Regions from separate parts of the Fictibacillus marinisediminis genome, predicted to be linked through region 2. Evidence: riboswitches for the same ligand, from Rfam matches in the RefSeq annotation. Region 2 holds a riboswitch; the other holds the start of a gene.
What was found. Region 2 has a riboswitch for FMN ahead of LCY76_RS17220 (ECF transporter S component). Riboswitches for the same ligand answer to the same signal wherever they lie in the genome.
Positions count from the first base shown of each region.

Region 1 (3,416 bases), 2.4 Mb from region 2:
GTGCGAATCCAAGCATTTCATTGGCTTCTACCGTATCGTAGCCCTCTTCCTGGAGCTTGTAGGCCTTCATTTTATTAAGAAGTCCAATCCCTCTGCCCTCCTGCCTCATGTACAATAGCACACCAGAATCAGCTTCCTGGATCTGGCGGAGCGCTGCGTGAAGCTGAGGGCCGCAGTCACAGCGGTAGGAACCAAATACATCCCCTGTTAAACATTCTGAGTGAACCCTCACAAGCACTGGCTGATCTGGATCGATGGTACCCTTAACGAGGGCAACATGTTCTTTATCATCGATTAAATTGGTAAAACCGATTGCCGTAAACTCTCCGTATTCCGTCGGAAGCTTAATCTCAACTTCTTTAGCCACCAGCTTTTCCTTCTGGTTTCTATATTGGATTAAATCCTTGATGGTGATGAACTTCAAGTCATGTTCTCGGGCGATTTCCTGCAGTTCAGGCACCCTAGCCATGCTTCCATCCTCATTCATGATCTCGCAGATCATCCCCGCCGGTTTGCAACCAGCCAGAATCGCCAGGTCTACAGCAGCTTCCGTATGGCCCGCACGCTGAAGGACGCCGCCTTTTTTTGCGATCAGAGGAAAGATATGTCCCGGGCGTTTAAAATCAGCTCCCTTCGACTCTTCCTCCACCATCTTTTGAATGGTAACTGCCCGCTCAAGTGCAGAAATGCCGGTTGTGGTACTTTTATGATCAATACTGATCGTAAAGGCTGTTCCATGAGGGTCTGTGTTATGGCTGACCATTGGAGAGAGCTCAAGCTTAGCAGCAAGCTGCTCATCGATAGGCGCACAGATCAGCCCTCTTCCATGCTTGGCCATAAAGTTTACGGTTTCGGGTGTGACTTTTTCTGCAATGGCAACAAAGTCACCTTCATTCTCTCTATCCTCATCATCTACCACAATTACTGGTTTTCCCATAACTAAATCCTGTACGGCCTCTTCTATGCTGTGAAACATGTAAAACCCTCCTTTGCCTCTAGAATCCGTGCTCCGTTAAATAGTCCATCGTGATGGCTGTTTTCTTGTTCTCCGGCTGAGTCTTACCGGACAGAAATTTTTCAGCATATTTTCCAAGCATGTCGCACTCGATGTTTACCGAATCTCCCTTTGCTTTTGCACCCAGTACGGTATGTGAGACCGTATGGGGGATCAAGGAGATCGTAAACGTATCATCTGTCAGTCCAAAAATCGTCAGGCTCGTTCCATCTACAGCAACTGAACCTTTCAGCAAAAGGTAGTTCGCAAGGTGCTGCGGTACTTTAATGTCATAATAGATGGCATTTTTTTCAGGCCGTTTCTGGACAATCTCTCCCGTTCCGTCGATATGTCCGCTGACAAAGTGCCCTCCAAACCTTCCGCCGGACGCCATGGCCCGCTCCAAGTTGACTTTAGAATGGAATGACAATTCTTTCAGCCCTGTACTTCTGTACGTTTCCGGCATCACATCAACAGTGAAGCTCTTTTCAGAAAAGGTAGTGACCGTGAGACAAACTCCGTTTACAGAAATGCTGTCCCCGAGCTGTACATCATCGAGAACTTTTGCAGCTGAAATGGTGAGTACAATGGTTTCATTGCCTTTTTTTATTCCTTCAATGGTTCCTAATTCTTCTATGATTCCTGTAAACATTCATTCACCCCCTGAGTTTATTATTGAAATATCTTAATTTAAGGAATGGGCTGAACTTGATGATTAAGCATCAGAAACAAAAAAACCCCCGGAAGACACAATTCTCCCGGGGGTTCCTATTTATTGTTCTGAATAAACTCGTAGCATCAATAAACAGTTATGACGAAATAAGCTTTCAAGGATTGTATTTTTAAACAATGCCAAATAAGCGTTCTTCATTCCTTCTCCCATCCAGACTATACTGTCGGCTCTGGAGTTTCACCAGATCCACCGTCTATGCACACTGCACAGCCGGGTCACGGACTAAGAGGACAAATCCTCATCACCGCCGGTTGGGAATTTCACCCGACCCCGAAGGAAACATATTTAATTGTAAAGCATGATACAAGTATAACGTTGTTTTATTTTCATTTCAAACATCATATCTCAGAACTTTTTCTCGCTATTGCTTATCAAGCCCTTTCGACTCAATAAATTCTTTCATATAGGTCCGCTTTGGCTGCGCCATTGTTCTCGCCATTTGAGTGGCCCACCCTTCATCCCGGGCTCCGCCTGTGCGCTCTTTATAGTACTCTGCCGTTTTCATCTCGAATTCCTTTAAAACCGGCAGCGCTTTTTCGTCATCCTTGTACTGATTTTTATGGAAGACGGCTTCTTGAGGCAAACGCGGTTTTAGACCAGGGGAGGCATCAGGAAAGCCGACAGCCATGCCGAACAGCGGCACTACATGATCAGGGCAGCGAAGCAGCTCGGAAACTTCCCGAAGATTGTTTCTAATACCACCGATATAGACGATGCCTAAGCCAAGCGACTCTGCAGCCACAGCAAGGTTCTGTGAGGCAAGAGCAACATCGATCATCCCTACCATGAATCCTTCCTTGGATTGTACGGTCGCATCAACATTTCCGCCTGTCATTTCAGCCATAAGCTGATGGCGATGATAATCAAGGCAAAAGACGAAGAAGTAGCCATTCTGGGCCACATAGCTTTGATCGCCTGCCAATTCAGCAAGCTTGTCCTTTAAACTCTGCTCCTCCACTCCTATGATGGAATATACTTGCTGATAGCTGGAAGTGGAAGCAGCCTGAGCACATTGGACAAGCGTTTCAATGGTTTCTTGCGGAATCGGTTCATCTTTAAACCGGCGGATCGACCGGTGAGAAAGAATATTTTTTATCGTTTCGTTCATTCTCCACAATCCCTTCGTGTTAAAGTACTTAGTTATGTTTCCTAATCTATCACAAGATTAATCGTGACAGAAAGCTTGGCGGCTTAGTCGTGTTTCATCCTCTCATGCCTATTCGTAATATTAATGGTACCGTAAAAGATGGCTTATAAATTCTTTGATGGCAAAGGTCTTATATTTATGTTTTTTCATCACAATTCCCAGGTGCCATGGGATTTCCTTGCCTTTGATCTCCACCTTTTTCACTTTTTGATCATTTACTTTCTCATAGATGGACTGCGGGAGAAAAGAAACGCCAAGGTTCTCTCCTACAAGACCTGTAATAAAGTCCCACTGTGAACTTTTATAAGCGATCTGCGGTTCAAAACCGGCCTGGCGGCATTGTGTAAGCATGTAATCATACAAAGCAAATTCTTCTGTGAAAAAGATAAAATCCTCATTGCTTAATTCTTTCAGCTCCACCTGATCCTTTTCGGCAAGCGGATGCTGGCTGCTGACGATCAGCGTCATTACGTCTTTCATGAATGGAACCACATCAAACAGCTCGTTATCTACAGGCAGCACCGATATTCCAAGTTCCAGAT
Region 1 is NZ_JAIWJX010000002.1:779,911-783,326, reverse strand. It holds gene LCY76_RS04370 (bifunctional 3,4-dihydroxy-2-butanone-4-phosphate synthase/GTP cyclohydrolase II) at 1-976, opposite strand, end outside; gene ribE (riboflavin synthase) at 996-1,646, opposite strand; FMN riboswitch at 1,862-2,009, opposite strand; gene nfsA (oxygen-insensitive NADPH nitroreductase) at 2,089-2,835, opposite strand; gene LCY76_RS04355 (LysR family transcriptional regulator) at 2,956-3,416, opposite strand, start outside.
Region 1: linked by a shared signal. The riboswitch ahead of ribE (riboflavin synthase) and the one ahead of LCY76_RS17220 (ECF transporter S component) in region 2 are both predicted to bind FMN.

Region 2 (3,416 bases):
GTTCACTGGCTAATTCGACACCGCTCAATCCTGCACCTACAACACCGACAACTGCATTATGCGGAAGGTTATTTAATACCTGGTAGGTTTCGCGGGACTTGTCCACACTTTGAATGCTGAGCGTATATTCCGGAGCACCAGGGACATTATGATATTTATCTTCACAGCCTAAGCCAATGACTAATTCATCATAAGTCACAGTTTCATCATCTAAAAGGTGGATTTGTTTTCCGGCAAAATCAAGGCCGGTTACTTCTCCGTATTTCACCCTAAGCTGGGGATGTTCAGGAAACGGAACCCGGATATGGTGGTCGGAAATCGTTCCAGCAGCCAGCGCATAATATTCAGTTTTTAAACAATGATAAGGAAGCTTGTCGATTAAGGTAATTTGGACGTCGGATGGAAGCTCAGATGCATTGAGCAGGCGCTTCATGAGGCGCATTCCTCCATATCCTCCGCCAAGCAATACTAGGTGTTTCATTGTCTTTCCCTTCTTTCTATGGCACAATGTGTACTAATGTTGTCAATAATAGCAGTAAATCAACGTTTTCTACAGGCTTCAACGGAAGCGATTTCACATTCAAACACTTCTAAGTATAGCATTTTACTATAATTTCTCAACCATTTTCATGAAAAACCGAAGGGACAAGTTAAAGGGTTTGACTGTCCTGTTCGTACAAGATAGGATAGAAAAGTAAGGCGAGGTGAAAAGATGAAGCCGATTATCGAATTTTGTGTCAGCAACCTGGCCAACGGCTCACAGCGTGCACTAGAGAAATTGGAACAGGATTATGACCTGGATGTGATTGAATACGGCTGCCTCGGATATTGTGGGCACTGTGCCCGTTCTTTATTCGCTTTAGTGAATGGAGAAATTGTACACGGTGAAACACCGGACGAGCTGGTCGAGAACGTTTATAAATTTTTAGAAGAAAATCCGATGTTTTAATAAAAAACACGATTTCCTCCCCGGAAATGGTGTTTTTTTATATTCAGCGTTAGTTTGGCAACTAAGATGAAGTTCTAAACGACTTATAAATGCATTTACTGGCCAAAAACAGATTTTACTGGCGGAAATGAAAGAAATACTGGCCAAAACGTTACATTTACTGTGCGATCAAACTTTATGTAAACTGCATGGATCAATAGAAAAGCTGGCTCATCGAGTGAGCCAGCTTTTTCTGCATTTTTTAAGAATGCTGATATTGTCTATTCAGCCAAGGCTGAATCCTTGTATATAACACAATGAATAAAATTGTGATAAGTAATCCTTTGATCACATTGAACGGTGCAATCCCTACTAAGATCAGGTTCAGCATCGCATCACCGGACATTTGCGGTGAGTTCAGGAACCATGTGTAAGCGGGAAGAATCAGCACATAATTCAATACCCCCATCGCTAACGTCATTAAGACTGTTCCACTGACCAACCCTGCGGATAAGCCCTTCGTTGTACGATATTTGCGGAAGAAATAGGACACAGGAACAATGAAGATCGATCCAGCGATAAAGTTTGCCAGTTCTCCAACTGGAACCCCTGTCAGGTTGCCGACAATTCCGTAATGAAGGAAGTTCTTAATTGCTTCAACGGCAATTCCTGCGAGCGGTCCGAAGACAATCGCTGCAAGCAATGCAGGGACTTCGCTGAAGTCAATCTGCAGGAATGATGGAAGACCCGGAAAGGGAAAATCCAATAACTGTAATACGTACGCAATGCTGCTTAGCATGGAAACAGCCACCATTTTATACACTTTTCCCTTTTGCATGTTGAAATCTCTCCTTTTGTTGCGCCATCTCTGATTTCAAATGCAGTGCACCCCTGACAACAATAGAAAACCCTTAGCTTTTTATAGAAGCTAAGGGAGTGTGTCAGGCATCATCAAATAAACATTTTAAGAACGGTATGTCCTTAGAATGCAGCTGAGCGAGGGCTCAGTCGTTTTACAATAGATCTCTTTATTGTAAAAGAACTGAACGATGCACCGTCATCTTCTCCCATCCAGACTTTACTGTCGGCTCTGGAATTACACCAGATCAGCAGACAAGAAGCAACGAAACGATGCGTTTCAGTTCTTCTCATGAGCTCACGGGCTGATGAAGAGGGAATCTTCAAATACCGCCGGTCGGGAATTTCACCCTGCCCCGAAGATGGATCGCTATTTTTTTGTAGAATACATTGCTTATTATACTGCATAAAAAGGAATTTGGGAACCATTTTGACTTACAAAAGTTTAGTGGATCAAACAGAGAGGGAAAAGGTTACGGTTTGGAAAGAGCGGGGTAAAAGAAATCACACAGATGCTTGGCCTTCTGGTATACAATAGGTAGGAAATACTATATGCAAGGAGGGGAAACCTGGCTGTTCTGAGAAAGAAGCCAGTGGTTATGCTGACATTTGAGAATTCTTGGCCTTACGATAAAATGATGGACGATATCTATATAAATGAATGCCCGTTCTGCCATAAGTCCAATGTGCTGACGGCATTTTCTGAAGAAAAGCTGAACAGTGCAAAGGAAGGCATCAAGCAGCTGCTGGTCATGCCATGCTGCCACAGCAAGCTGACCATTTTAAACGCAGATGATGATTACTTCTGGACAGAAGAAAAATTAAGATAGGAAGAAAAGCTCAAGCGCCCTCAAGGACTGGGGCGCTGAAGCTAGACATTACTTCCGTGAATTTACTTTAAACAAAAACTGCCGGAAGCTTCCGGCAGTTTTTGTTTAATATTCTTTGATGATGTTATAGAATGTATCGCGTTCAACAGGTTTCTTGTTGGCTGTTTTTATTAAATGCACCAATTCTTTACGCGTAATGCCTTGAGAAGTGAGGGCACCAACAGAGTGAGAAATTCTTTCTTCAATCAAAGTTCCGTGAATGTCATCAGCACCAAAAGTCAAGGCCATCTGTGTTAATTGTACACCGATGTTGATCCAGTACGCTTTAACATGGTCAAAATTATCGAGCATCAAGCGGCTGATAGCGATCGTGCGCATGTCATCAAAAGCTGACGTACGGCGGGTAAGCCCCATGGAAGCTGTTCTTGGCTGCATCGCAAGCGGAATGAACACCATAAATCCGTTTGTTTGATCTTGAAGCTTTCGAAGTCTGTCCATATGAATCAAACGTTCTTCTTTTGATTCAATAGATCCGTACAGCATGGTTGCATGAGTGCGAAGTCCAAGACCGTGAGCAATCTCATGGGCTTCCAGCCATTGATCGGTAGAAGCTTTATCCGGACTCATTTTTTCACGATAGCGTTCAGTCAGAATTTCTGCACCGCCTCCTGGCATTGTGTCCAGTCCTGCTTTAACAAGCTCCTCTAATACTTCTTTCATGGACAAACCGGATATGCGTGCGAAAAATTCAATTTCTGCCCCTGTATAGGCTTTGATTGCAGCATTTGGATAATGTTTTT
Region 2 is NZ_JAIWJX010000002.1:3,224,370-3,227,785, reverse strand. It holds gene LCY76_RS17230 (NAD(P)/FAD-dependent oxidoreductase) at 1-481, opposite strand, end outside; gene LCY76_RS17225 (YuzB family protein) at 713-949, shown strand; gene LCY76_RS17220 (ECF transporter S component) at 1,191-1,766, opposite strand; FMN riboswitch at 1,984-2,154, opposite strand; gene LCY76_RS17215 (hypothetical protein) at 2,386-2,616, shown strand; gene mqnE (aminofutalosine synthase MqnE) at 2,722-3,416, opposite strand, start outside.